DNA from 3 places in the Hymenobacter sp. NBH84 genome. Region 2 is predicted to be linked to each of the others. Evidence: riboswitches for the same ligand, from Rfam matches in the RefSeq annotation. Region 2 holds a riboswitch; each other region holds the start of a gene.
What was found. Region 2 has a riboswitch for cobalamin ahead of F1C16_RS07470 (acyl-CoA thioesterase). Riboswitches for the same ligand answer to the same signal wherever they lie in the genome.

Region 1 (9,789 bases), 1.7 Mb from region 2:
CATCTACGCCGATGTACTGGGCTTGCTTGGGACGCAGTTCGTCCAGTTCTACCCCAATCTTAGCGAGGTGCAGGCGGGCTACTTTCTCGTCGAGGTGCTTGGGGAGGGTGTACACCTGGTTCTCGTACGCCTCAGCATTGGTCCACAGCTCAATCTGGGCCAGCGTCTGGTTAGTGAATGAGTTCGACATTACAAACGAGGGGTGGCCGGTGGCACAACCCAGGTTCACCAAACGACCTTCGGCCAGGATAATCACCTCTTTGCCGTCGATGTTGTATAGGTCTACCTGCGGCTTTACGGTGTCTTTGGTGCTGCCGTAGGTCTTGTTAAGCCACGCCATGTCGATTTCATCATCGAAGTGGCCGATGTTGCAGACGATGGCTTTATCTTTCAGCGAGCGGAAGATTTCCTCCGTGATGATGTCGCAGTTGCCGGTAGCCGTCACGATGATGTCGGCCTGGGGGGCGGCGTCTACCATTTTCTTCACCGCGTAGCCATCCATGGCGGCTTGCAGGGCGCAGATAGGGTCAATTTCCGTCACGATAACGCGAGCGCCAGCGCCGCGCAGCGAGGCAGCGGTACCTTTTCCTACGTCGCCGTAGCCGGCCACTACGGCTACCTTACCGGCCATCATCACGTCGGTAGCGCGGCGGATAGCATCCACAGCCGACTCTTTGCAGCCGTACTTATTATCGAATTTCGACTTGGTAACGGAGTCGTTAATATTAAAGGCGGGGATGGGTAGGGTACCGGCTTTCACGCGGTCCAGCAGGCGCAGCACGCCCGTGGTAGTTTCTTCCGAAATACCCTTGATGCCAGCGGCCAACTCGGGGTACTGGTTCAGCACCATGTTGGTCAGGTCGCCGCCGTCGTCCAGAATCATGTTCAGGGGCTGACGCTCTTCGCCGAAGTATAACGTCTGCTCGATGCACCAGTTGAACTCCTCCTCATTCATGCCCTTCCAGGCATACACCGGAATGCCAGCGGCCGCAATGGCTGCAGCAGCGTGGTCCTGGGTAGAGAAGATGTTGCACGACGACCACGTAACATCGGCGCCCAAAGCAATCAGGGTTTCGATGAGAACGGCCGTTTGGATAGTCATGTGCAGGCAGCCGGCAATGCGGGCGCCTTTCAGCGGCTGCGAGGGGCCATACTCCTCACGTAGCGCCATCAGGCCTGGCATCTCAGCCTCAGCCAAGCGAATTTCCTTGCGGCCCCACTCGGCCAAAGAAATGTCTTTTACTTTATAGGGGACGTAGGTCGTCGCCGTGGTTGGGTTTGTATCAAGCATGATGCAGGTAATTTGGCGTTTCAACCACAAAGGTAGCCAAGTTGTTGGGGAATTTCGAGATGACGTTCTGCTAGTTTGCGGGTTGCAGTTCCTCTACACTCAGCGCCAGCGAGCCGGGCGTGGTAGCCGTAGCCGCGGCCCCACGCAACACTACATTGTATAGCTTGCCCGCCCGCAAAATGGAAGGCTGGGAGGTAGTAGCCACTACAGAGCCTCCAGGTTGCACGGCACGCAACGTTACAGTATCAGGATCAACTACCAAAAAGCCGGTATTGTTACGGAAAGCAACGTCCGGGGCATAGGGGGAAGTACCTGCTTTGCTATTAGTCAGCGTAATACGCGGCGCTTCATATCCCAGATTAATAAAACGCAAGTGCGCTTTGCCAGCCGAAGGAATCGTCAGATCATCCGTTAGGCTCAAGGCCGCTACCTGGGTAGGGCTGCTATTGTAGATATACACTGAGTGAAATTTCCGACTGTTAATCGTGAGCGGCACGCTCACTAGGTTGGATGGGGTAGAAGCAGCTTCAACTTCCAATGTATGCGCCCCGGCGCTTAGCTCAGTATATCCGGTACTCTGACCATAATAGAGAGACTTTGCAGTCTGATCATCCACCCGCGCATTCACGGAAGTTGGTACAGCAGAAGCCACGTGTACAATGTTGAGCTTACCAGCAGCTGGCGTGTTTTCCGCATCGTTACAGCCAGCCAAAATCAGTAGAACCGGTGCCAACAGTGCCCCGCAACGTGATGCAGGAAATAGAATATGTGTCATGCTTATTGTTTTTATAAGGATATAAATTCCTAAAGAAAACAGATTACTAGCAAATAGTCGCATATGCGTACTAAACTACTGTCTTCTGCAAAACCATACAGTGCGGTAAACGGCCTCTGCAAAGCTATTTAAAGCGAGTGTAGACAGTCGTCGTCGCCGCGTACAGAACGAATCAGTCCGGAATAGTGTTCGACAAAAAAATAGGACTCTTTTTTGCTAACAAGCCAAATTAGTTCTGTCTAGGTACTTTTTATTGTCGCATCTATGCGCTTCTCTGTTACGACGATCTGCCGTCGCATTGCTCTGCTGTTCTTTTTTCTACTGGGGTTTTCTCAGGCGTATGCGCAGCAGCCTACCCCTATGGGGCAATATATTCGCTTGAGCCCCGAGGATAAAAACCGAGGTCTGAACGGGCCGCAGACCAATTTTTACTTTGCCACCGATACCAGCACCAATTACCGCAACGCGGGCTATTTCGGGCAGAAGCTTCGCCCCTACTTGGCCGACAATTCCGAGGCGCTGGAATTTCTTAACGATTACCGCCGACAGAAGTCGTTGCATTTGGCCGAGCGACTGGTGTTTGTTGGCTCTGTGGCGCTATATGGTCAGCAAGTGTTAGCCGGCGACGAGCGGCAGTACTTCAACAACACCCAAAAGGTGGCCGCAGGCGTGGCCGTTTTCAGCTTGATAGCTAATGTGCTCATCTCGCGTAACACCAACACCCACTTGCTGCGGGCAGTAGAAACACACAACAGCATGTTCCCCGCAGCGCGGCACGGTGCCCTCTGGCAGCGCTACCGCCCCACTACAGTAGGCATGAGCGCCACTGCTACGGGCCGGCCTTTGCTGGCGTTGAGCTGGCAGTTGCACTAATTTGCCCGTTTTTGCGTAGATAGGGGCATGGAATATCCGTTGCCCGCGGCGGCCCGGCAGTATGTAGCCGACCACCTGCACCACGACCCGGCCCAGCTGGCGTTGCAGGCCCGCCGCTTTCCGGGACTCCCCGTCCCCGAGCTGGTTCGCCAGATTCAGGCCCGCCAAAAGGCGCGCACCAAGCTGCCCGCCTGGGCCGAAAACCCCGAATTGATTTTTCCGCCGGCCCTGTCGGTGGAGCAGGCTTCGTCGGACCGCACGGCAGCTTTTAAGGCCGAGTTGGTTGGCGGGCAACGCTTAGCCGACCTCACGGGCGGCTTCGGTGTAGATACCTGCTACTTTGCCAGCCACGTAGCCGAGGTGCACTATGTGGAGCGAAATCCGCAGTTAGCCGAGGTGGTGCAGTACAATTTGGGTCTGCTAGGTGTGCGCAATGTGCACTACCACACCACTGATGCCCTGTCATTTTTAAAAAGCACACCGGATACGTTTGACTGGCTCTACCTCGATCCGGCCCGCCGCGACACCGCCTCGCGCAAGATTTTCCGGTTGCAGGACTGCGAGCCGGATGTGCTACGTATCCTACCCTTACTGCTGCACAAGGCACCGCGCATCCTGCTCAAAACCTCACCCATGCTCGATATTGAGCTAGCCATTCAGGAATTGAAGCATGTGCGTCGGCTGTGGGTACTGGCTGTGGATAACGAGTGTAAGGAGGTGCTGTATGAGCTAGGTGAAGAACCCGCCGTAGACCCCGAGCGCTACGCCGTGAACCTGACCCGCGCCGGCGAGCAGCAGGAGTTCCGCCTGAACCGCGCCCGGGAAGCCCGCGCCATATCGCGCTACGCCGAGCCGCAGACGGGGCAGTACCTCTACGAACCCAACGCGGCCATCCTGAAAGCAGGAGCGTTCCGTAGCATCGGCAATGCCTTCGAGCTACTGAAACTGCACCAGCACAGCCACTTGTATATGGCCGACGACCTGCGTGCGGACTTTCCGGGTCGAATCTTCCGCATTCAGGCGGTGGAGCGTTACGATGCCGATGCTCTCCTACCCTACCTTGGCTCCGAAGCGCGCGCACACGTTACTACCCGCAATTTCCCAGATACGGTAGCCGTGTTCCGGCAACGCACCGGCATCCGGGAGGGCGGCCACATCTATTTGTTTGCTACCACCGATTTGCGGGGCCGCCTAATGGTATTGGTGTGCGAAAAGGTGAAGCGTTGGAGTGGAGAGCTAGTAGCGGCTACCCAATTGGCTTAGTATACCGTACTATTTGGCCGGGCTGGTCCACTGGCTATCCTTGATGCGGAAGCGCCAAGGTAGGCCAGCCGCCTCCGCGCCAGCGTAGGCCAGCCCTACTCTGGCGCTAGCGCGTACCTGCGTGTCGGGCACGTCCTCGCCGTGGTCTTCCAGCCAAAGCACCTCGCCCTGCAGATCGGTGCCGGTGAGGGCGGGTGTGACGCCTAGCGCCTGCGTGAGCAAGCCAGGGCCGGCCGTCAGGTTGCGGGCTATGGCCGCTAGACCGCGCCGGCGGAGCATCGTATCAATGCCCACGGTAGGCTCAATGGCGCGAATCAGGACAGTATTAGGAATATCGGCGGCGTTGCTGACGATGTTGAACAGCGTGTGCCGCTGATATACTGTGTAGAGGTAGGCGCGGCCGCCCGGCTCGTATAGCGCCTGTCCGTGCTGGCCGCGCCGCTTCAGGTGCATTGTGAGGGAGTTGTCGCCCTCGTGAGAGTAGGCTTCCGTTTCGACGATGCGGCCGCCGGTTAGCTCGCCATCAATGCGGGAGAAGACGTACTTCCCCAGAAGTTCGCGGGCAATTAGGGTAGGGTCGGGGCGCTGGAAGAAAGCGGCTGAAATTATATTGGCCACGGATTCGTTTGGATATTGAGGGTTACACGAATTTTTGTGAACGAGAGTTTTTTTCGCCCATCGCCTACCCTGTCATCCTGAGCTTTCTAACAGCCCCATCCACGAAATCCGTGTAATCCGAAAAATCCGAGCGAATCCGTGGTTCAGACAGTATCTTTGTGGCGTAGCGGTGGCCGGACCCTAAATGCGGGGCGAGGCTGAAAAGGGAATCCGGTTCAAGGCCGGAGCTGTCCCCGCAACTGTACGCTTCGAGAGTGGGCGCATCACGCAGCTGCCACTGTTTCGCAGAACGCCAGGTTTCGATCACGAAACTTAGCCGGAGAAATGGGAAGGCGATGTGCCCGAAGCAAGCCAGGAGACCTGCCACTACGTTTCCCCATGTTCAGCGCCTTCGGTGGAAGGGCGGAGAACGAATGCAGCGGGCGGCCTCGGCCTCCCGGTTTTTTCTGTTTTCGGCCTCGGCTACGTGGCGGGTTTCGGCTCGCAGCGGAGTTTTGAACTGACTTTTCCTACCCCGGAAATTTTGGTTCGGATACGTTTTTTACGCGCTACTTCTTCCACCCCTACCCGCACGTTACGCGTGCTGGCGGTGGCAGCAAGCCTGTTGCCAACCGCAGCAGTGCAGGCCCAGCGCGCACCCATTGATACCAGCGCTGCCACACCCCATTTGCTACCCACGGCTGTAGTAGAGGCCGCCCGCTTGAGCCGCTATGCTGTGGGCAGCCGCCGCACTACCCTCGATTCGGTGGCTGTTAACCAGCTGCCAGCGGGCACGCTGGCCGAGGCGCTGAGCCGGCTTACCCCCATTTATCTGAAGAATTACGGGCCGGGGCAGCTGTCGTCCATCACGCTGCGCGGCACCTCGGCTCGCCACACGGCCGTGCTCTGGAACGGCTTCAACATCAACCTGCCTACCCTGGGCGAAGCCGATTTTGCCCTGCTACCCGTGAATGGGGCTACCCGCATTACGGTGCAGCCCGGGCCGGCCAGCGCGGTGTACGGCAATGGCGCTTTGGGGGGCACAGTGCTGCTGTCGTCGCCGGTGCAGTGGGGAGCGGGGTGGCGCGGGCAGGCGCAGGCCGATGTGGGCAACTATGGAATGCGGGCGGGTAGCGTTGAGAACAGCTTCAGCAACGAGAAGCTGGCCTTGCGCACGGCTGCTTCTTACCGCGAAGGACAAAACGACTTTCCCTACCAGGAGCGCACGATTGACGGCTTGGTGGAACGCCGGCAGACCAACGCCGCCTACCGGCAATGGAGCCTCACCCAAGATGCTACCATGCGCCTGGGCCAGCACGGAGAGCTGATGGGCGCCGTGTGGCTGACAGACGCCGACCGCCGCATTCAGCCCGCTATTGGGGCCGCTAACGACAATGCCCAGGAGCGCGACCAGAGCCGTCGGTTGTTTGCCGGCTACCGCCACGTGGCCGGCCGCCACGAAACGGGCGTGCGCATGGCGTGGTTTGAGGATATTCTGAACTACCGAAGCAACACCGTGGCGCAGAGCAACTCGCGGGTGCGCACCAGCCAAATACAGGTCGACCACAGCCTACAACTCCGCTCCAACCTGAGCGTGCGGGTAGGCGGCGAGGCGCAGCACTTTGCCGCACGGGTAGATGGCTACGGCCAAGACCTCACCGAAAACCGCTTCTCGGGCTACGCTCTCGTGCGATACGACCCTATGTCTACCCTCCGCCTCACGGCCAATATCCGACAAGCGTTTATTCCGGGTAGGCGGCCGCCACTGGCTCCTACCCTGGGCGGCGAGTGGCAGGTGTGGCAACACGACACCCATACGTTGGTGCTGAAAGGCAGCGCAGCCCGCAGCTACCGTGTGCCGACCCTCAACGAGCGATACTGGCGCCCCGGCGGCAACCCCAACCTGCTGCCTGAAACCAGCCTGGGCTACGAGGCCGGCGTGCAGCACACTTTCAAGCCTATTCCTACCCTCTCGCTGGTGACGGAACTGACGGCCTACCGCCAACAGGTGCGCAACTGGGTGCAGTGGCTGCCCAGCGACACGGTAAGCTACTGGTCGCCGCGCAACCTACGCCGGGTGCGAGCGCAGGGGATAGAGCTGAGTTCGGAACTGGGCTGGCAGCCGGGGCGCTACACCCTCACGGCGCGGGCGGCCTACGCCTATACCCAGTCGCAGAAGGTGAGTGGCTACACATTCGACCCTGACCCAGTGGGTGTGCAATTGCCCTATGTGCCCTTACACACGGTGGCGTTCACCACGCGCCAGAGTTGGCGCGGGTGGCAACTGCTCACGCAGAGCACCTTCACCAGCTTCCGCTACACCGATGCTTCGGCTACTAGTTTCCTACCCTCCTACTTTCTGCTAAGTGGGTCGTTGGGCTACACCTTCACTACCCGCAGCACCTGGAGCCTTACCGCGCTGGTGCAGGGCTTCAACCTTACTAACCTCACCTATAACAGCTACGAAGCCCGCGCCATGCCCCCGCGCAATGGCGTGCTGAGCCTGCGCGTGAGCTGGCGCTGATTCTAATTTTCACACTTTTCTTTTATATGACACAACGTTTTCTTTCCCTCAGTGCCCGCACGGCCTTCATACTGGCCAGCGGCCTGACTCTCTGGAGCTGCGACCCAGACAACGACAATGACGCCTCGCCGGCCGGTAGCAATGTGTTTATCGTGCAGGAAGGCAACTTCACGCGGTCTAATTCCGAGATAGTGGGCTTCAACAGTAGTGTAAGTGCTATTACCAATGCCGCTTTGTTCCGCTCCGTGAACAACCGTATTCTGGGTGATGTGGCGCAGTCGATGACAGTAGTTGGCAACTTAGGCTACATTGTGGTGAATAACAGCAATAAGGTTGAAGTAGTATCTCTACCTGATTTCAATGATCAGGCGACGATTGACATCTTTGCCAAAGCCCCCGTAGCTCCCGATACCGTTACACGCCTCATCCTACCCCGCTACTTCGCTGCCAGCAACAAAAAAGGATATGTGTCGCAAACGGTAAATTACGATGTACCGAACGGCCGCGTGAGTGTGATTGACCTGGCTACCAATCAAGTAACCAAAACTATTCCGGTAGGAAAACAACCCGAGCAAATGGCTGTGGTAGGCAACAAGCTGTTTGTGTCGAACAACGGCAGCAATACCGTTAGTGTCATCAACACTCTAACCGATTCAGTGGAAGCCACCATTACCGTAGCCGATAGCCCGGCTAGCATGGTAGTAGATAAGAACAATGCTCTGTGGGTGATGTGCTCCGGTCAGAGCACCTACAGCTCTACCCCTCCCTACGCACCCATCGTAACAGTACCGGGCAGCTTGGTACGGATAGACCCGGCTACCAACGCTGTGACGGCTACCCTGCGCTTTGCGGCGGGCCAGCAGGCCGGCGGCCTGCGTATTAATGGCGCGAAAGACCAGCTATTTTTCCGTCGCCAAAGCGGCGTGTACCGCATGAGCATTACGGATACCGCCCTACCTACTGCGCCGCTGTTTCAGCGCCGGGGTGGTTTCTACGGGCTTGATGTAGACCCGCGCACGGGCCTAATATATGGCTCGCCGGAAAACTTCACGGGCACGGCTCGTTTCTTCCGCTACCAGACCACTGGCCAGGTTATCGACTCCTTCACTATTGGTACCAGCGCCAACAGCTTCGTGTTTTATAATTAGGAGCGCTATCCTACCCACCCTATCCTAGGTGGCCTATCGCTAAAACGGCCCCGTACAGGTTTGTACGGGGCCGTCGTAGTTTATAAAATGGTCACGAAGTATGCTTAATCGGCTTTACCGTCGTGGTTGTGGTCGGTGGCTTGCAGGGTTTGATCGTACTGCTGCTCGATGGTTTTTTGACCAGCCGTGTCGGGAATGGCGCGGGTGGAGGGCATAGAGTCCAAGTCGCGGCCGGGAGTAGCGTCGGACTGACCGAAGTCTTTGGCGGCGCCGCGCTCTACGTCCGTATCAGCATTATCGGTGCCGGTGCTGCACGCGCCCAGCAGAGTAGCAGAGGAAATAAACAACGTGGCGGCCAGCAGGCGCAGGGTCGAAAGAGTTTTCATGAGGTAGGGAAAGCAAAAAATCAGCGAGGAGAAAGTAATGGTACGGCGGAAGGCCGCCGCGGTTTTCGTTCTCTTTCCGAAGTGCCAGGTAATGATATATTTGTAGTCCGTTGCTTTGCACTTATGGCCCGTACACTCACTTCTTCTATTCCTTATCTGCGTTTGCGACGGCAAGCTGGCATCCTGGCTGGCGTGAGCCTGTTGCTGGCCCTGCTGCTGATTGGCTACACCTTTGGCGTAGAGAATCATTTTTTTGCTAGACTATTTTCCGCCTTTTTCGTATTTTTCTGGTTGTTGGCAGTCACTTTTTTGGGCATCGTACCGTTTGTGAACTGGGCTGCCCGTAGTTGGTTTGGCAAGGAGTGGACTTCCGACTCCTTCACAAAAACTGCTGCTCGTCGTTCATCTGCCTCAACCTCACCATCGTCTGCGCGTACACCTACCCGAACTGCCTCTCGATCCAGCCAAAAACGACACCCGTGAAAACTACACTCTTACACATCAAGAACATGGTGTGCCCCCGGTGCATCGACGCCGTACGCACTGTGTTGGAACAAGCCGGCTACCGGCCCACCGAAGTAACCCTGGGCCAGGCTCAGCTTGACCGTACTACCCCGGCCGACCCTACCGCCGTGGCACCTATCCTGCAAGAAGCGGGGTTTGACGTGCTCACTGGGCGGGCTGAACAGCTCACCGAGCAAATTAAAACGTCCTTGACCGAGTACCTGGAGCACCTGCGCACCGCCCGGATGCCCCTCACCACCTCGGCCTTTCTGACGGAGCGTTTTGCGGCTACCTACTCGCACCTGAGCAAGGTATTTTCGCGCACCGCCAACCTCACCATCGAGAAATACCTGATCCGCCTCAAGATTGAACGCGTGAAGGAGATGCTGAGCTACGGCGAAATGACCCTAAGCGAAATTGCTGACCAA
Region 2 (9,789 bases):
ATGCAGAACGAAAATACGCCCCGCTGCCCACCTTGGCCCTGTGTTTGGTGCACCAAGGCGTAGGAAGCCGCGGGCAACAGGCCACGGTCGGGGAGGCGGTACTGGGCGCGGTCGATGAGCTGCTGCTGGTGCTCCACGCGCACGCCCAGGGCAAAGGGCTTGGCCTCGACGAGCACACCGCGGCGGTGCAGCAGTTCGTAAATGTCGCGGGCCGAGTGGCCGGTGGCCAAAATCACGGCATCGGCCAGCAGTTCCTCGCCATTGGCCGTGACGACGCCGCGCAGGTGGTTGCCAGTCAGCACCAAATCGTCTACCCGCGTATCAAACCGCACCTCGCCGCCAGCCTGCCGCACCGAGTCGCGCAGGGCGGCTACCACGGCCGGCAGCTTGTTGGTGCCGATGTGGGGGTGGGCATCGACCAGAATATCGGGGGTAGCGCCGTGCTGCACCAACAGGCGCAGGATGCGCTGCACGTCGCCGCGCTTGGTGGAGCGGGTGTAGAGCTTGCCGTCGGAGTAGGTGCCCGCGCCGCCTTCGCCAAAGCAGTAGTTGGAATCGGGGTTAACGAGCTGTTGCTTGTTGAGAGCCGCTAGGTCGCGGCGGCGGGTGCGCACGTCTTTGCCGCGCTCCACCACAATGGGCTTGATGCCCAGCTCAATAGCCCGTAACGCCGCGAACAACCCAGCCGGACCAGCACCCACAATCAGCACCGTGCGATGGGCGCGACTTACATCCGGAAACTGAAACCAGGGTCCGAACAACTCGGCTGGCGGTGTCGTGCGGTAGATGTCGGCGCGCAGGCGCACCAGCGGCTGCCGGCCGCGGGCGTCGATGCTGCGCTTGCGCAGGTGCACAAAATCGGCTTGGCCGGGGCGCAAGCCAGCCGCGGCTAGCAGGGCTTCGTAGCGGGTCAGCTCGTCGTAGGCTTGCTCGGGCGCAAGCAGCAGCTCGACTTCCTGGGGGGAAGGGGTAGGCATGGGTGAAAGGGAGTTAACCTTTAAACCGAAGTAGGAAAAGGATTGCAAAGATACGGCAGGAGTGGCAGCTTGTCATTTCGAACGCAGTGAGAAATCTGAAGTATTCCTGCTGATCGGATTGTAGGCACACGCAAGATTTTCCTGTCTGCCTGATGGGTAGAGTAGTCTGATGTGTTCCAGATTTCTCACTGCGTTCGAAATGACAAGCAGCTATCCTACCGCCTCCACGGGCGTGTCCAGAATACGGACGGGGCGCTTGTTTTCATCAATGGCCACGAACGTGAACACGCCCGAAACGGCCTTTTCGCGCTCCTCGGAGTACATCTGCTCCACAAACAGGTCCACGCGTACTTTCAGGCTGGTGTTGCCCACGTGCTCCACGCGGCCAATCAACTCCACCAGCGTGCCGCCGGGAATGGGATGGGTGAAATCAACCCGCTCGGACGAGACGGTTACCATTTTCAGGCGCGAAAAGCGGGTGGCTGCTATGAACGCTACCTCGTCCATCATGTGCAGGGTAGCCCCGCCGAACAGCGTGTCGTAGTGGTTAGTAGTGTTGGGGAATACGGCTTTGAAGATGCGCGTCTCGGCGCGGGTAATTTTTTCTTCGATGGTCATCACAACGGAGTGAAAGGGTGAAACGCCCTTCGACAGCTTTCCGCAGGAAGCCAAACCACAACCAAGCCGATAGGGGGGTAGGGAGATACGCGCACGACTCCTGGCCGGCGGCGCGGGGCGCTCCGGGGCGGGTCGTATGCTTCCTCAATACCCGACAACGGCCCCAGGCGCGGGGGCTACGCATTGTCAGTCAGCGGCAGGCAGATTTTCTGACTTATACCTCCTAGCCGCCCAACTCTGCTCGCCCGGCCGTGGGGCCAGGCAATGGGTAGCAAGCGGGGACCCTGCGGGGGTACTTACAGTAGCGCGTCTGTTCGGGAGTTGCACCCGATTCCCTTTTCAGGCCACTCCCAGGGGCGGCCACCTTCCGTTGTCTGATGGAAAACAGGCAAAGAACAACTACCGGCAAAGGTAGGCGCTGGCGCGGGAATTGATAAGCCACGTCCGTGCCGTACCAAAAGCAACCTGCTATTGAACGCGGTATATAGTCACAAAAACTGCATTATATGCCGGCAACATCGTTGTGCAAGCGCGGTCCTCGTTCGCTTTGGCCTTACGAATAGTAACATATAAGGTAGTGCCTTTGGCCAGTGTGGTGGGCAGATTCAGGCCGTAGTAGCTGCCACTAGCGGAAGCAGCGCTAAGTGACGAGCCGAACATTCTCCCTACTTCTTCATTTTGCTGAGTATTGGAAAAGTGTAGCAAGGGCAAGCGGCAGTCACCGCCGATACCTTGGGCTATTACCTCGTATTCCTTCGGTGCAGCATCGTCTTTCTGGCAGCCAAACGCTACGAGTAGAATGCTCAGCAATAGCAAATAACGTATCATGGCGGCAGGGTTTATCAATATAGAATACTAACTAGTGGGGGCTTTCGGAGAAAACTACACCACAGATACTAGAGAACTGATAAGGCAAGAATGGTTGCAGGCGTAGCATCTGAATTGGTGTGATAAGCCATTTCGACGTCTCCCAAAAACAAAGCCTCCGACGACTATTTGCATGACAACAGCTCCTGCCCGCACGATGGCCTCGCGGGTGAAATCCATCTTCAGCGGCTCCATTGGCAACCTAGTGGAGTGGTACGATTGGTACATCTACTCGGCGTTTGCGCTGTATTTCGCGCCGGCGTTTTTCCCCAAAGGCAATCAAACGGCGCAGTTGCTGAACTCGGCAGCCATCTTTGCGGTGGGCTTTCTGATGCGGCCGTTGGGTGGCTGGCTGCTGGGCCTCTACGCCGACCGTCGGGGTAGGAAAGCAGCCCTGTTGCTATCGGTGCTGCTGATGTGCGCCGGCTCCCTACTCATTGCTCTCACGCCCGGCTATGCCAGCATCGGGGTGTTTGCGCCGGTGCTGCTAGTGGTGGCACGGCTACTACAAGGCCTGAGTGTGGGCGGCGAATACGGCACCTCGGCCACCTACCTCAGCGAGATGGCCGATCAGAAGAACAGAGGGTTCTTTTCCAGCTTTCAGTACGTGACCCTGATTGCCGGTCAACTGGTGGCGCTACTGGTGCAATTGGGTTTGCAGGCCGTGCTTACGATTGAGCAGTTGCATGCGTGGGGCTGGCGCGTGCCATTCGTTATTGGGGCGGGGGCAGCGGTGGTAGCCTTGTTTCTGCGCCAGCACATGGAAGAAACCGACGCCTTTGTGAAGAATGACCAGCCTGCGGGAGCAGCGCTAAAGAAAGAAGAAAGCAAGCTGCGCGTGCTGATGCGTTACCCTCGCGAGGTGCTCACGGTGGTGGGCCTCACACTGGGCGGTACTATTGTGTTCTACACGTTCACCACGTACACGCAGAAATTTTTGGTGAACACGGCGGGGTTCACTAAGGACCAAGCTACGCTAGTGTCGTTTGGGGCGCTAGCCGTGGCGATGGTGCTGCAACCCGTGGTAGGGGCGCTGTCGGATAGGGTAGGACGGCGGCCGGTGCTGCTGGCCTTTGGGGTAGGCGCCACGCTGGGCACTGTGCCACTGATGACAGCCTTGGGCCACGCTACCACCACCTGGGGCGCATTCGGCCTGCTGGTCATCGCCATGCTGATTATGAGCGGCTACACGGCCATCAACGCCGTGGTGAAAGCCGAGTTGTTCCCAACTGAAATCCGGGCCTTGGGGGTAGGACTGCCGTATGCCCTCACGGTTGCTATCTTCGGAGGCACGGCCGAGTACGTGGCGCTGCTGGCCAAGGGCTACAACGTGGAAGCGTGGTTTTACTGGTACGTAACGGCTTGCGCCAGTATTTCCCTTGTCACCTATCTGCGCATGGCTGATACCCGGCACACGTCGCGCATGAACCAAGCGTAAAGGCCGGCTACTGCGCATGCCGGGCGTTCCATTCGGCGGCGAGAGCCGGAAGGCGGTCCGAGTCATCTGTCAGCCAACCCATAGCCGATTTCGTATCAGAAAAATACTGCGCGTCGAAGCGGATGGCAGGCTGCACCAGGCTATGCAGCGCATTAATGGCCAACTGGTTATGCGTCTGCCCACTATCCAGCACCAATACTAGTCGCTCCAAGGGTAGGACCACCAAGCCAGGCATCCAGTGTGTGCCCAACCATACCTCATCTTCTAACGATAAGTCGGGCACACTATTCATATCAAGTAGCAACCGCCGCACGGCTAATTGCTGTAGCAGCATGAGCAGTTGCCCAGCGCTGCGACGCAGTTGCCGTACGTTGCGTCCGCTTATCCATTCGACTCGTAATACAGTTGCTACCTCGTCATATTGCAAATAAAAATCAGATATAGTGCGTATAATCACGTTTTGTATAAGCAAAAGTACAGTTACAAAGATATAGAGTATAGTAGGTTGCATCAATATGATACTGACTTTTTTATTTTGGGAAAAAGGGCTAATGCACTAGCAATAAACAAGAAACCCTGGCCACTATAGCAGCCAGGGTTCTAATAGAAGCTTGCCCTATTATGGAAGGAAACTACTTATCCGCCCGCTTAGGGCGCTTGGCGCGCTCGTATTGCACAGGCCAGGCCAGTTCTACGTCTAAATCAGAGGCGGCATGTAGGGGGAAGTACGGGTCGCGAAGGAATTCGCGGGCCAGCAACACCAAATCGGCCTGGCCTTTCTGGAGGATGTCCTCGGCTTGCTGGGCGGTGGTAATGATGCCCACAGCACCCGTAAGCATCCCGGTTTGCTGTTTCACGGCCTCGGCAAACTCCACCTGGTAGCCCGGGCCAGTCGGAATTTTGGCATCGGGCACGTTGCCGCCGGTAGAGGCATCCAGCAGGTCAACGCCGTTTGCCTGGAGTACGCGGGCCAGCTGCACCGAATCGTCCTTGGTCCAGCCACCCTCGGTCCAGTCGGTAGCCGACACGCGCACGATAACGGGGTAGTCGTCGGGCACCTCGGCGCGGATGGCGGCCACCACGTCCAGTAGCAGACGGCTGCGGTTCTCGAAGGAGCCGCCATATTGATCGTTGCGCTCGTTGCTGAGCGGCGATAGAAACTCGTGCAGCAGATAGCCGTGGGCAGCGTGTACCTCAATGATCTGAAAACCAGCTGCAAGGCTGCGGCGGGCGGCGGCCCGAAAATCAGCGACAACCTGCTGGATTTCCTCCTCGGTGAGGGCGTGCGGCGTGGCTTTGTCGGAGGAGAAGGGTAGGGCGCTGGGCGCTACCACCTCCCAACCGTTGGGCTGCGTGGCCGCAATGGCTTTGCCGCCGTCCCACGGGGGCGTGGTGCTGGCCTTGCGGCCGGCGTGGGCCAGTTGCACGCCAATGGCGGTGCCCTGCTGGCGCACAAAGTCGTTGATGCGCTTCAGGAAGGGCACGTGCTCGTCTTTCCAGATACCCAGGTCCTGAGGGGTGATACGGCCCTCGGGCGCCACGGCGGCGGCCTCCGAGATAATGAGGCCTACCCCGCCCACGGCGCGGCTGCCCAGGTGCACCAGGTGCCAATCGTTGGCGAAGCCGTCTTCCGAGGAATACTGGCACATCGGCGACACCACAATGCGGTTTTTAAGTTCAAGTCCGCGCAGATGCAGCGGGGAAAAAAGAAGCGTAGACATAGGTAGGAAAAGCGTTAACGGAAACTCTCGCCCCGGCAGCGGCCAAGCCACAACTGCCGGGGTAGAGAAAACAGCACGCCCTCCAATAAGTTACGACGCCTCTTCCGCGGGGGCAGAAGAGGCGTCGTGTTATAAGCGAAGAAAGAGGCGGTTACTTCTTCACTACCCGAATGCTGATGCGGCGGTTGAGGGCGCGGCCCTCTACGGTTTCGTTGCTGGTGAGCGAGTGCTTGGCACCGTAGCCCTTGGCTTGCAGCCGGGCCACAGGAATACCCATATCGGCTAGGGCGAACATGGCGGCGCGGGCACGCTCCTCACTTAAGTGCAGATTTTGGAGGTCGTTGCCGAGGCTGTCGGTGTAGCCACCTATCTTCACCACGGCGTTCGGGAACGACTTTAGAATGCCGGCCACGTTCACCAGCTGCTGATGCGACTCCGTCGTGAGCACGGCTTTGGCCGGCTCAAAATACACCCGGTCGAAGTTGATCCAGCCCTTTGTGCGGTTCACCGGATCCACCTGAATACTGGGTTCGGACAGGAAAGTATACAGGCGGTTTTCGGTGGAGCGGGCGCCTACCTTCTGGGTAGTGCCATTCGTCAGCTGTAGGATAACCGGCTGGCCTGTATCATAGATGTAGCTGTCGCTCTCGCTGTCGTAGTGGCCGGTAGCGGCAGGGTCGGTAGCCGTAGCCGACGCCGTATTTTCATTGGCTGCATATGTAGTGGCAGAAGGAGTAGGGGCAGTGCCCGCATAGGCCGCAGTACCCGGCACAGCCGACAGGCGCTCGTGTCCGAAATAGTACCCTAGGCTAACGGCTAGCAGCAACAGCAGGCCCCACTGCCAGCGCAGCGAGGTAGCCGCACGCCCACTATCAACGGGCTCAGGAGTAGGGGAGGTGCCCCAGCTACCCACGCCGGCTCGCACCAGCTCGGCCGCTGGCCGGGGTGCCAGCTCAGGCGTGCCGGCGCTAACGGGATGCCACGCGGCCGTCCCCATAGCCCCCAGTTCCTCGGGCTGATTTTGCAGGTAGGCGCTGAGCTGCTGTACGCTCAGCTCCTGCTCGGCGGCGTAGCGCCCCAGCGCTGCCAGCGTAGCCGCCGCTACAGTGCCCAGCAGCGTGCGGGCCGCCGTGGGCTCCACGTAGGCCGATACTGACAACCGATTGAGGGTGAGAGCGTAAGCATCGCCCAGTAGGCCTTGCATCAGGTCGAGGCCGCGGCGCTGCCAGTTGGTGGTGTGTAGGTCGGCCAGGTGGTGCAACGCGTCGGCCCGGTAGGCTTCCTGTGCCAGCGTGGCCAGCACCTCAGTGCCGCCCGGCCGCTCGGTGCGCGCTATCAGGTGCTGCACCACCAGAGTAGACGCTTGGTTGACGACCTGCTCAACGCCCGCTTCGTTCTCCCGAACTGTAGCGCTAATCTGGCTGATCTGCTGCGCGGTGAAGCAGCTTTTCACCGTTTGAAGTAAACTTTTTCCCATGGCTGTAAGACGTAGAACGTGCGGATGGATGCACCGAAGATAGAGATTTTCATGTGTTTTTTAGAATAAAAAAGATGGATAAAATACTATTATTCAATTAGATAACTTGTACTAAAATCCTTTGGATTGCACTGCGATTTGAAACTGTCCAATACCGGTGTGCATAAAAGAATAGCGGCGGTGATGTTTCCCGGAAAAGTGCTTTTATTCAATAAGCTGAACTGTAGTAGTATGGTATTGAAATAAAGCAAAACGCTCAAAGACAGCAAAACCGTGGTTTTGCTGTCTTTGAGCGTTCAGACAAAGCAGAAGCGTTATGGATGCGGGTAGTTACCGCGCCCCCAAAATTTGCTCAATGCGTTGCAGCTCGTCGTCCTGAAAACCGGTGTTGCGCAGGCACTGCAACGAATCGAGGAGCTGGGCGGGGCGGCTGGCGCCAATAAGCACCGACGTCACGCGCGGGTCCTTCAGCAGCCACGACAGCGCCAGTTGGGCCAGGCTCTGTCCGCGCTCCTGGGCCAACTCGTTCAGCTGCCGAATCTGCTCCAGGCGCTCGGGCGTCAGCTGCTCGGGCGTGAGGTGGCGCCCCTCGCGGCCGGCCCGCGAGTCGGCCGGGATGCCGTGCAGGTACTTATCCGTGAGCATGCCCTGGGCCAGCGGCGAAAAGGGAATGCAGCCCACGCCTTTTTCTTCCAACAAATCGAGCAGGCCACCTTCCACCCAGCGCTCAAACAACGAGTATTTGGGCTGATGAATCAGGCAGGGCGTGCCCAACTCGCGCAGAATACGGATAGCCTCGGCGGCTTCCTGGGGCTGGTAGTTGCTGATGCCCACGTACAGGGCTTTGCCCTGGCGTACCACATGGTCGAGGGCGCCCATGGTTTCTTCCAGGGGCGTTTCGGGGTCGGGGCGGTGCGAGTAGAAAATATCCACGTACTCCAGCCCCATGCGTTTTAGGCTTTGGTCGAGACTGGCAATGAGGTACTTGCGGGAACCCCATTCGCCGTAGGGGCCAGGCCACATATCGTAGCCGGCCTTGGTGGAGATAATCAGCTCGTCGCGGTAGGGTAGGAAATCCTCTTTCAGAATACGGCCAAAGTTGGTTTCGGCCGTGCCGTAGGGCGGGCCGTAGTTGTTGGCCAGGTCGAAGTGCGTGATGCCGTGGTCGAAGGCCGTGCGCAGCGTTTCGCGAAACGTGGCGGGCACGTCCACGTCGCCGAAGTTGTGCCACAGACCCAGCGATATAGCGGGTAGTTTCAGGCCGCTACGCCCGCAGCGGCGGTACTCCATTTGGTGGTAGCGGTCGGGGTTGGGGTGGTAAGGGGTAGTCATGAGGGTAGGGATGAAAAGAAGGTCAGCGGCTGCAAATAACGAAAAGCTACTTATCTAGTGGTCTACTCATACGAGCGAAAGCAAATGGCGGGAAACAAAGCCCGACTGTTTTAGCTTATAGCCGCAGTACTCATCTCAACCAACTTTCCCATGAAACGCATTTCCTTCTGGGTAGGCGCCTGCGCCGTCCTGTTGCTGGCGGCCCCTACCCACAGCCACGCCCAAACGACCACGCCAGCCACCAAAACCAAAGCGCCGGAAGACAAGTCGAAGCGACCCAGTCCACCCGCTACTGCCTCGGCCACCGTGGGCGGCACCAAGGTCATGATTGACTACAGCCAGCCATCTGTGAAAGGCCGGGAAATATTTGGTGCGCTGGAGCCGTATGGAAAAGTATGGCGCACCGGTGCCAACGAGGCCACTACCTTCATGGTGAGTAAAGACGTGAAAATCAACGGCCAAGCGCTACCGGCTGGTACGTATGGCCTGTTCTCCATCCCCGGCAAAGATGAGTGGACCATCATCTTCAACAAAACAGCTAAACAATGGGGCGCCTACGAATACGACGAAAAGCAGGATATTCTGCGCGTAAAAGTGAAGCCCACCACACTAAGCCAGCCCGTGGAGCGCTTTACCATCACGGCCGCCAATTCCGGTAAAGTAACCATGCAGTGGGCCACTACCGGAGTAGAGTTCATGGTAAAGTAGAGACAACGCGTAGCAAACCAGTTATATACAGCTAACATTCTGGCGCTGTCCTTACCTTGTCAGTTCCCGTTGCATATTGAAAATATCACGTATGTTTGTGTAGCGAAAATGGCAGCCAACCACTTGGGCTGACTGCCACCTTCACTACTTCAGCCAGTGCGACAGTAGCAGGTACAACCCGCTCCCGCCGCCGCAGGCTGCCAACACTTTCACAACAAAAGTGCTGCTTACCTGGATGTCGAAGCTCAGCTTCAAGCCATCCAGCGGCATACGTCTCTTACCCATAGTCCAGTGGATTTGAGGGTGGCCAAAACACCCTACTTATCCAGAAGCCCGTGCTCGCAACACGGGCTTCGCTGTTTCAGAAGCAGCCGTGTTGGCGGGGTGATAACCGTACGTTAGTTCAAAGATACTAACAAGGGTAGAATAAACCCATCTATTTTGCTAAAAAATTTAGCAAAATAGATGGGTTTAACCACATCATTAATTTCTGTTGTGGCTATCGACAGTTCTTTTTGATAAGCTGCCGGAGTTGCTTCTCCACCGCAGGCTCGTCACCCCACTGCAAGGCTTGGTGCAAGGCGTCGCAGGCACCGGTTTTATCGTTGGCTTTCAGCTTGGTCATGCCAATAAGCCGGTAGAACTGGCTTT
Region 3 (9,789 bases), 1.1 Mb from region 2:
CGGTCAGCTTCACCTTCATGTAGTCGAGCGGCGACACGGGGTCGGGCGTATTCTGGAAGCTCAGATCGAACGTCAGCAGCGTGTTTTTCAGCTTGTACGTCGGGTTTTGCGAGGCGGAAGTGTAGTTGGGCGACGTGATGGTGAAACGCACTACCTTGTAGGTATCGGTATCAATCCAGACGGTGCCGTTGGCCTGGTAGCCTTCCACCTCAGGGCGGGTTTCAAAGGTAATTTCGGCTATGTTGGCATCACCTTTTTCCAAGATACCCTGTAGCTCTACGTAGTAGTTTTTCACCGCATTCGGGCTCAGCAAGGCCAGCGACACGGTGCTGTCTGCGTTGGGGTTATAGAGGCCGTAGCCTTTGGTGTTGAAGGAAAAGTTGGTGAAGTTGAGTAGGGCTTGCTTGGCGGCAAAGCGTCCCTGGGTCGTAGTGGTTCCTTCAATACGAGCGTTGTTGGACTTCACGTTCCAGATCATTTCCTGCAACTCGGTGGGTTCTGCACCGATGCGCGTTACCTGGCGATAGTAGGCTTTGCCGTAGAATTTCTCATCGTAGTTATCGGCCATGTGGCGGTAAGCACGGTCTACGAGTTGGAAAGCGTAGCTGCCTACCTTCACTTCGGGTAGGGTAATAGTGGCCGAGCCCAAGAGCACCTCAAAGGGCTTTTGCGTGCTGGTAACTACCAGTGTATCACGCAAGTGACCAATCTCGGAGAAGACAACGCGCTGCGGCAATGAGGGTAGGTTCAGGAAAAACTGACCATCGGCGTTGCTAGCCGTTCCCAACGATGTGCCCGGAATACCGATACTCACGAAGGGAATCGGTTCCTTGGTTTCTTTATCGAGGACAGAGCCGCGCAATTGGTATTGCGCCTGCGCGCTGCTACCCAGCACTAGCAGGAAAAAGCCTAACAGCGCCGACAGGCGCGCAACGGCAGCAGAAAAGTTTTTTGAACTAGCCAAAATAGAAAGGATTGGATGAACGGCGGCTTGCTACAACGCCAATACAGCGCGCAACCGTACGCCGCCCCGCAAAATACGGGCCGCACCCTTGGGGAAGAGGTGAAATGGTGAGATAGTGAAATGGTGAGTTTGTCTGTCATCCTGAGCGCAATGGAGCGAAAGTGAAGGAACTTGTCACGCTGACTATCAACGACTCGTTCTGCGGGCATAAGGTCCTTCGCTGCGCTCAGGATGACAGACAAACTCACCATTTCACTATCTCACCATTTCACCTCTTCCCAGCGCGCACTTGGCGGGCAGCTTGCACCATGTTGCGCAGGGCAGCTTCGGTTTCGGGCCATTTGCGGGTTTTGAGGCCGCAGTCGGGATTCACCCACAGGTTTTCGGCGGGTAGGAGCGCCTGGGCTTTTTCCAGTAGGCCTACCATTTCCTCCGTGCTAGGCACGCGGGGGCGAGTGAATGTCATAGACGCCCGGCCCGATTTGGTTGGGGTACCGGAAATCGGCGAAGGCGGCCAAGAGCTCCATCTGCGAGCGGGAGGTTTCCATGGTAATCACATCGGCGTCCAGCTCGGCAATGGCGGGTAGGATTTCGTTGAACTCCGAGTAGCACATGTGCGTGTGAATCTGGGTTTCGTCGCGCACGCCGGACGCGGCCACCCGGAACGCCCGCACGGCCCAGGCCAGGTAGGTGGGCCAGTCGGAATGGCGCAGGGGTAGGCCCTCCCGAATAGCCGGCTCATCAATCTGAATCAGCTGAATGCCGGCCTTTTCCAGTGCCTGCACTTCTTCGCGGATAGCCAGCGCAATCTGCAACGCGGTGGTGGCCCGCGGCTGGTCGTCGCGCACAAACGACCATTGCAGAATGGTCACGGGGCCGGTCAGCATGCCTTTCACGTACCGCCGGGTTAGGGCCTGGGCGAAGGTGCTCCAGGCCACGGTCATGTCGGCGGGGCGGTGGATGTCGCCGTACAAAATAGGCGGCTTCACGCAGCGCGAGCCGTAGCTCTGCACCCAGCCGTTTTTGGTGAATGAAAAGCCGTCGAGCAGCTCGCCGAAGTACTCTACCATGTCGTTGCGCTCAAACTCGCCGTGTACCAGCACGTCTAGCCCTACCTCCTCCTGCCACCGAATCACGTCGACAGTGGCATTTTGCAGAGCTTCGTTGTACTGCTCGGCAGTCAGCTCCCCTTTCTTGAAGCGGGCGCGCAGTTGTCGAATATCCTCGGTTTGCGGAAACGAGCCGATGGTAGTTGTTGGGAACAAGGGCAACTGTAGCTGGGCCTGCTGGCGGGCCTGCCGCACCGCAAACGGGCTCCGGCGGCGGGCATCAGCCTCCGTCACGGCGGCGGTGCGTTCCTTGATGTGCGGGCGGTGAATGCGGTCCGATTTGCGGCGGCTTTCCAGCGCCTGCTGGTTCTGGTGCAATAGGTTCTGGTCGCCGTGGTCGGCAATCTGGCGCAACTCCCCTACCTCGCGCAGCTTCTGTTTGGCAAAGGCCAGCCAGTTTTTGATTTCCGGCGTTAGGGTCGTGTCGTTGGTTTCCAGGTCCAGGTCGCAGGGGCTGTGCAGCAGGGAGCAACTGGGTGCCAGCAGCACCCGCTCAGTGCCCAACGCGGCTACCGCCTGTTCAATCAGCGCCAACGACGCCTGATAGTCGTTCTTCCAGATGTTGCGGCCATCTACCACACCCAGCGACAAGCTCAGCCACTGCGGAACCAGCGGCAGCACGGCCGTTAGTTGTTCCGGCGCCCGCACCAAATCCACGTGCAGGGCGCTGATGGGTAGGCTCACGGCCAGCGCGGCGTTGTCGCGCAACCCTTCGAAATAAGTCGATACGAGCAGCTTAAGGCCTGGACAGCTACGCGCCAGTTTGGCGTAGGCAAATAGGTAGGCCTCTTTTTCGGCGGGTGTTAGGTCGAGGGCTAGGTAGGGCTCGTCGAGCTGCACCCAGGTGGCGCCGTATTGGTGCAGCTTGGTTAGCACCTCCACGTACACGGGCAGCAACCGCTTCAGCAGCTCAATGCGGTGGAAGCCCTCTTCCTTTTCCTTGCCTAGCAATAGGTAGGAAACCGGCCCCAGCAGCACCGGCTTGGGCGTGGTGCTGAGCGTATTGCGGGCATGAATAAACTGCTCGAAAATGTGTTCCGAAAACAGCCGAAACTCCTGATTGGCCGTGAACTCGGGCACGAGGTAGTGGTAGTTGGTATCGAACCACTTCGTCATCTCCATGGCCGTGATGTCGAGGCCGTTGCGTTGGTAGCCGCGAGCCATAGCAAAGTACAGATCCAGCGCCGTGTTCTGCGGATTTTCGCTGAGTACGGGCGTGTAGCGCCTGGGAATGGCTCCTACCATCAGGCTAGTGTCCAGCACCTGGTCGTAGTAGCTGAAGTCGTTGCAGGGAATCAGGTCGAGGCCGGCTTCTTGCTGCAACTGCCAGTTGTGCTGGGCAATGCGGCGGGCGGTGGCCTGCAATTCGGCTAGCGTCAGCTGGCCCGACCAGTATTTCTCACTGGCTTTTTTCAGTTCGCGCTGGCTACCAATGCGCGGGTAGCCGAGGTTGTGCGTAAGCATAGTGCTTGGGTTGAAGGGAACAATAAATTGATTATTGTTCTCGCAACGAGTACGTTACGTGCCCAACACAGCGTATGGCCTACCCTGCACCCTACCATCCGGCGCGCATACGCACGCGCCAGCCTCCACCCCGCGGAGGCCCTGAAAAGACAGCAGTATGCAATTGACCAGACTACTGCTTCAGAGCGCGGAAGCATACGTCAAGGCGTAGAAAGGCAAGTCTCCTGGCTTGTACCATTACGATCATCCTTCTCACTCTGCCTGGCAGAACAATGGACGTGCTACGGATCGTAACTTACTTGGGTACTTACAGTTGCGCGACAGCCCGTGATTCACACACGGTTCCTTATTAATTCCGGTATTACCCGAAAACCCCTCTATGGCAATTGATATTGCAAAGAACTAGGGGCAATGATACGCGAAATTTCCGGCGCAACAACTCGGCGGCTGGCTGGTTAAGGCTACTTACTCATCAACGTTCGTACGGTGTAGAGACGCATACTTGCGTCTCGTCGTTGAGCGACACCTCTTCATCATTAAATAACAGCCAATACAAACAACTTCAGCAACGACGAGACGCAAGTATGCGTCTCTACACCGCGCAGAGGCTACCACTCAACTCTTTTTATTTATCCCCCCTACTCACATGGAAAACCTCACCGGAAAAATTGCCCTGGTAACGGGCGCTGGCAAAGGCATTGGCCGCGCCGTAGCCGTGGCTCTGGCGCAAGAAGGCGTACACGTGGGCCTGCTGGCCCGCTCTGAAAACGACCTGCGCGAAGTAGCCGCCGAACTAGAAAAACTGGGCGTGAAAACGGCCGTTGTCACGGCAGATGTGGCCGATCGTGCCGCCGTAGAAGCTGCCGCGGCACAGGTGCAACAGCAGCTTGGCACCATTGATATTCTCATCAACAACGCCGGTACGGCCGCGTTCGGCAAGTTTCTGGAGCAGGAGCCGGAAGCCTGGGAAAACATTATCCGGGTGAACCTCATGGGCGTGTACTATGCCACCCGCGCCGTACTACCCGGCATGATTGAGCGCCAGACCGGCGACATCATCAATATTTCGTCTACGGCTGGGCAGCGCGGGGCGGCGGCTACCAGCGCCTACTCGGCCTCCAAGTTTGCCGTGCTCGGCCTCACCGAGTCGCTAATGCAGGAGGTGCGCAAGCACAACATTCGCGTGTCGGCCCTCACGCCCAGCACCGTGGCTACTCCGCTGGCGCAGGAGCTGAAGCTTACGGATGGCAACCCGGAGAAAGTGATGCAGCCGGAAGATTTGGCCGAGTTCATCATTGCCCAACTGAAGCTGAACCGCCGGGTATTTGTGAAGGAAGCCGGTTTGTGGAGCACCAATCCGTAGCTCACGGGTAGGATTTGACAAGACCGTCCTTTCGACCAGCGGGAGGACGGTCTGTGTTTATAAAAGGGCATTCTGTGCAACTATTTCCTTCTCTATTCCTCTATTTTCGCAACTTACGTGTCTCACCCGTTGCGAAATACCTTGCCTACCTCTCGTTTTCCACTGCTCTTGTTGCTGCTGCTGACGCTGCTGCACACCCCGGACGTCTCTGCTCAGCGGCGGCGCAAGCAAGCTAAAACCCCTACCCCGGCCGCTTCGCTGCATGCGCCGGTGCCGTTTGCGCCCCAGCTTAGTTCGCGTTGGGTTGATTCGGTGATGGCGACGCTGACGCCTGACCAACGCGTGGCGCAGCTGTTTATGGTGGCCGCCTACTCCAACCGCAACCGCGTGTTTGAAGACTCGGTGTCGGCGCTCATTCAGCAGTATGGGATTGGGGGACTTATCTTCTTTCAGGGTGGCCCGGTGCGGCAGGCTAAGCTGCTGAACCGCTACCAAAGCCAGAGCAAAGTGCCGCTGCTGGTGGCGCTGGATGGCGAGTGGGGCTTGGGCATGCGCCTGGATAGCACCATCCGGTTTCCCTACCAGATGAGCATGGGCGGCATTCGCGACAACCAGCTCCTCTACGACATGGGCCAGGAAATTGCCCGCGAGTTCAGGCGCATTGGCATGCACGTGAACTTTGCGCCGGTGGTAGACGTGAACAACAACGCCGCCAACCCCGTGATTGGCTACCGCTCGTGGGGCGAAAACCGCGAGGACGTCACCGAGAAAAGCTACCAGTACATGCGCGGTATGCAGGACGCCGGTGTACTAGCCGTGGCCAAGCACTTCCCTGGCCACGGCGACACCGACACCGACTCGCACCTAGCCCTACCCCTCATCCGGGTAGACCAGCGCCGGATTGATACGCTGGAGCTATTTCCTTTCAAGAGCCTCATTAAGCGCGGCTTGGGTGGCATGATGGTGGCCCACCTCAACATTCCGGCCCTCGACAGCACCGGCCTACCTTCTACCCTCAGCAAGCCCATCGTGACGGGGTTGCTTCAGGAGAAGCTGGGTTTCGACGGCATGATCTTCACCGACGCCATGAACATGAAGGGCGTTATCAGCAAGTACCCGCCCGGCGAGGCCGACGTGCGCGCCCTGCTGGCTGGTAACGACATTCTAGAGTTTTCGAAGAACATTCCGCTGGCCCTGCGCATGGTGCGCGAGGCCATCAACCGTGGCGAGCTGACGCAGCAGGAAATAGACCGACGCTGCCGCAAGGTACTGGCCCTCAAGCAGTGGTCCGGCCTCGACCACTACCGCCCTGTGGAGCTGAAGAATCTGTACGAAGACCTGAACACGCCCCACGCCGAGTACCTCACGCGCCGCCTCTCGGAGCTAAGCGTAACGGTGCTGCGCAATCAACAGCAAGCCCTACCCCTGCAACGCCTCGACACGTTGCGGGTGGCCACGCTCACCATCGGCACCACCGATACCACCTACTTTCAGAAGAGAGTGGCCGACTATGCTACCACCAAGCACTTCTGGCTGCCCGCCACTGCCAGCTTCGACGAGCTGTTGCGCATGCGTGAGACGCTGAAGCCTTACAACACTATTCTGGTAGGCGTGAACAACTTGGGCCGCCTACCTGCCACCAACTTTGGTGTGACGCCCGAAACCAATGTGCTACTGCGCGACCTGACCACCGGGAAACAGCGGGTAGTGGTCAGCGTGTTTGGCAATGCGTATGCGGTAGACAAGCTGCGCGATTTGAACCGCGCCACTGCCGTGGTGCTGGCCTACCAGGAAAGCCAGAATGCGCAGGAGGTAGCCGCCGAAATTATCTTCGGGGGCGTGGGCGCCACCGGGCACCTACCCGTTACCATCAACCACCAGTTCCCGTACGGTGCCGGCCTCACCACGCAGGGCGGGCAGCGCCTGGCCTACTCCTACCCCGAGGCCGTGGGCATGAGCAACAACCTCGAAACCCGCATCGACTCGCTGATTACCAATGCTATTGCTGCGCAGGCATTTCCTGGCGCAGAGGTGGTTATTGCCCGGCGTGGCACGGTGGTGTTGCGCAAAAGCTACGGCACGCACACCTACCCTACAGCTGGCCAAAAGGCGCGTCCCGTCACCAACACCGACCTGTACGACATGGCTTCCGTCACGAAAATCACGGCTGCCCTACCCGCTTTGATGAAGCTACAGGACGAGGGCAAGTTTTCGCCGGAGATGACCCTGGGCCAGGTTTTCCCGGAATTCAAAGGCACTAATAAAGAGAATATCAAGCTGCGCGACGTACTCACGCACCAAGCCCGCCTGAAGGCCTGGATTCCGTTTTGGAAAGAGTATACCGAGCCGCAAGGCTTCTTCAACCAACTGTTCAACAAGCGCCCCGACGCCGTTACGGTATCAGACAAGAAGCCCAGTGAGATGAGCCGGCGCTACTTCCGGACCGATTCGTCGGCGCGGTTCCCGATTCAGGCGGCCCCGCACGTGTGGGTGCGCAAGGATATGCCCGACCGCATTCATAAGGAAATTGGTACTTCGCCGCTGAACGCGAAGCCAGGCTACGTCTACTCCGACCTGTCGTTTATCATGTACCCCGAGTTTGTGAAGCGCGTGTCGGGCAAGCCGCTGGACCAATTTTTAACCCAGGAAATCTACCGGCCGTTGGGTGCTACCACGCTTACCTTCAACCCCACGCGCCGCTTCCCGCTCAGCCGCATTGTGCCCACAGAATACGACTCGCTGTATAGGCACCAACTGCTACACGGCGTCGTGCACGACGAAGGCGCTTCCCTACTTGGCGGCCTTTCGGGCCACGCTGGGCTGTTCGGCAACGCCAACGATTTGGCTAAAGTGGTGCAGATGTACGCCTGGAATGGCCGCTACGGTGGTCAGCAGGTGTTGAAAAAGGAAACGCTACAAGAGTATACCCGCTGCCAGTTCTGCCCCGACAACCGTCGCGCCCTGGGGTTCGACCGACCCACGGCCGACCCGACCATCAACTCTGCCAAAAGTGCCTCCCAACAGAGCTACGGCCACACCGGCTACACAGGCACCTACTTCTGGGTGGAGCCCACCGAAGACTTGGTGTGCATTCTATTGACCAACCGCGTGTACCCTACCCGCAACAACAACAAGCTAGGGGAGCTGAGTGTACGCAGCAAGTTCCTGCAAATTGCCATTGAGGCGGCGCAAGCAGGCAAAACGGCGCGCCTACCCATCGAGTCGACGGTGCCGAAAGAAGAATAGCATCGTGCGCTTTCATTCGTAATGCCCGTCGGTGCAGCGGTTTTGCTTCACCGACGGGCATTGTGTTTATATTGAGCAGACCATCTTTCATTACTGCTTATATGAGTCCGCAGCTTGGTAAAATGCTGGTTTTTCTCGGCCTGGGGCTGGCTTTGTTGGGTGCTTTTATCTGGTGGGGCGGCGGTAGCCTGTTTGGTTGGTTTGGCCGCCTGCCCGGCGACATTCGCGTGGAGCGGCCCGGCTTTCGGTTGTATGTGCCGTTTGTTTCTATGCTGGTTGTCAGCTTGCTACTCAGCTTGGTGCTGTGGGTTGTCCGGCGCCTGAGCTAGCGGGCTTTTATCCTACCCTGGCAATCCTGCTTCCGTTATGTCCGCTTCGTCTACCAGCCTGGCCTCGCTGGAGAGGTTCAGGTTGAGCACCTTTGAAATAAGGCAGTTTTGTCGTGCGCTTTCCACTACTTCTTCAAACTGGGTGGGCGTGATGCCCGGCACCGAAGCGTATACCCGCAAGTGCGAACGTACTACCTCTCCTTCCTCGCTGCTCAGCTCGCAGGTGGTCGTAATGGCGGTAGCCGTGAGGCCCAACGCTTGCAGATCGAAGGCCAGCTTCATGGAGAAACAGCCCGCGTGCGCGGCGGCTATCAGCTCCTCGGGGTTGGTCCCTACCCCATCGGCAAACCGAGTCAGGTAGGAGTAGCGGGTCTGATGCAATACGGTGCTTGGGGTGGTCAGGTGCCCCTCGCCTTTGGTCCCGGTGCCCGACCAGTGGGCTATAGCAGAGCGGGTGGTTATCATAGTGGTAAGTAAAAGTTAAAGACTATACTTCTGAAAGTCAGTGTAATGTCTAAATAAGCATACCATCCTACACTAGTAGGAGCCTGGCATACAGCAATGCATCCGAATAGCAGCGAGTTGGTTATACTTTAATGATAATCTGACGCTTATACATCAACCATAGTACGCCGTACCAGATGAGCACGCATGCAATGGCCGCGGCCAGAGAAGCATTAAAGGGGCTGAGGTAGGGCACGAAGAAGTGCTGATATAGCCACTGGTGCGCCGAGGTGGTACCGCCTGCTCCATCGGGTACTTGCCACATACCCAACCACCGCGCTACCACCCCCGACAGGAAAAACACGGTAATGGCATTGACGCCGTACACCACCGCAAAGCGCGACCACCACCCCCGGTAGCCCTGCACATCGCAGAGCCAGTAGAGAGCCGCTAGGGTAGCGCCGCCCAGCCCGCCCACGTAGAGCACAAAGGAGCTCGTCCACAGGCTTTTGTTGATGGGAAACCATCCGTTCCAGATGAGGCCCAGCACTATGGCGGCGGCGCTTATCACAAACAGCCAGGCGATGCGCTCGGCTACAGGCACTGCTTTGCGGCGCAACCACTGCCCGGCCAGTAGGCCCAGTAGCCCGGTACCCATGGCGGGTAGGGTACCCAGCAGGCCCTCGGGGTCCCAGGTTTTGCTCTGGCTCCAAAGATGCGCCTCGCCCAGCACCGTGCGGTCGAGCCAGGCGCCGAGGTTGGTCTCCGGCGCTAGGTTGGCGGCTCCTACGCCCGGCACGGGCACCAGCTGCATCAGGATATTATACCCTACTAAGGCTGCTACCAGCAGCCCTACCTGGGTGCGCCAAT

Region 1: linked by a shared signal. The riboswitch ahead of F1C16_RS14760 (TonB-dependent siderophore receptor) and the one ahead of F1C16_RS07470 (acyl-CoA thioesterase) in region 2 are both predicted to bind cobalamin.
Region 3: linked by a shared signal. The riboswitch ahead of metE (5-methyltetrahydropteroyltriglutamate--homocysteine S-methyltransferase) and the one ahead of F1C16_RS07470 (acyl-CoA thioesterase) in region 2 are both predicted to bind cobalamin.

What each region holds. Positions count from the first base shown of each region.
Region 1 is NZ_CP043644.1:3,497,037-3,506,825, forward strand. Features, by position in the region: gene ahcY (adenosylhomocysteinase) at 1-1,291, opposite strand, end outside; gene F1C16_RS14740 (DUF4397 domain-containing protein) at 1,362-2,066, opposite strand; gene F1C16_RS14745 (hypothetical protein) at 2,331-2,939, shown strand; gene F1C16_RS14750 (class I SAM-dependent methyltransferase) at 2,967-4,202, shown strand; gene F1C16_RS14755 (DNA-3-methyladenine glycosylase) at 4,212-4,820, opposite strand; cobalamin riboswitch at 4,971-5,203, shown strand; gene F1C16_RS14760 (TonB-dependent siderophore receptor) at 5,344-7,323, shown strand; gene F1C16_RS14765 (DUF5074 domain-containing protein) at 7,350-8,471, shown strand; gene F1C16_RS14770 (hypothetical protein) at 8,576-8,857, opposite strand; gene F1C16_RS14775 (hypothetical protein) at 8,981-9,340, shown strand; gene F1C16_RS14780 (AraC family transcriptional regulator) at 9,337-9,789, shown strand, end outside.
Region 2 is NZ_CP043644.1:1,777,475-1,787,263, reverse strand. Features, by position in the region: gene F1C16_RS07475 (NAD(P)/FAD-dependent oxidoreductase) at 1-977, opposite strand, end outside; gene F1C16_RS07470 (acyl-CoA thioesterase) at 1,188-1,595, opposite strand; cobalamin riboswitch at 1,777-1,978, opposite strand; gene F1C16_RS07465 (hypothetical protein) at 2,064-2,423, opposite strand; gene F1C16_RS07460 (MFS transporter) at 2,596-3,900, shown strand; gene F1C16_RS07455 (hypothetical protein) at 3,908-4,234, opposite strand; gene F1C16_RS07450 (NADH:flavin oxidoreductase/NADH oxidase) at 4,533-5,621, opposite strand; gene F1C16_RS07445 (OmpA family protein) at 5,773-7,074, opposite strand; gene mgrA (L-glyceraldehyde 3-phosphate reductase) at 7,429-8,430, opposite strand; gene F1C16_RS07435 (DUF2911 domain-containing protein) at 8,581-9,138, shown strand; gene F1C16_RS07430 (hypothetical protein) at 9,283-9,423, opposite strand; gene F1C16_RS07425 (tetratricopeptide repeat protein) at 9,638-9,789, opposite strand, start outside.
Region 3 is NZ_CP043644.1:2,901,098-2,910,886, forward strand. Features, by position in the region: gene F1C16_RS12130 (carboxypeptidase-like regulatory domain-containing protein) at 1-964, opposite strand, end outside; partial or broken gene metE (5-methyltetrahydropteroyltriglutamate--homocysteine S-methyltransferase) at 1,233-3,537, opposite strand; cobalamin riboswitch at 3,734-3,929, opposite strand; gene F1C16_RS12140 (3-ketoacyl-ACP reductase) at 4,184-4,900, shown strand; gene F1C16_RS12145 (glycoside hydrolase family 3 N-terminal domain-containing protein) at 5,042-8,146, shown strand; gene F1C16_RS12150 (DUF2905 domain-containing protein) at 8,269-8,475, shown strand; gene F1C16_RS12155 (OsmC family peroxiredoxin) at 8,488-8,940, opposite strand; gene F1C16_RS12160 (acyltransferase family protein) at 9,062-9,789, opposite strand, start outside.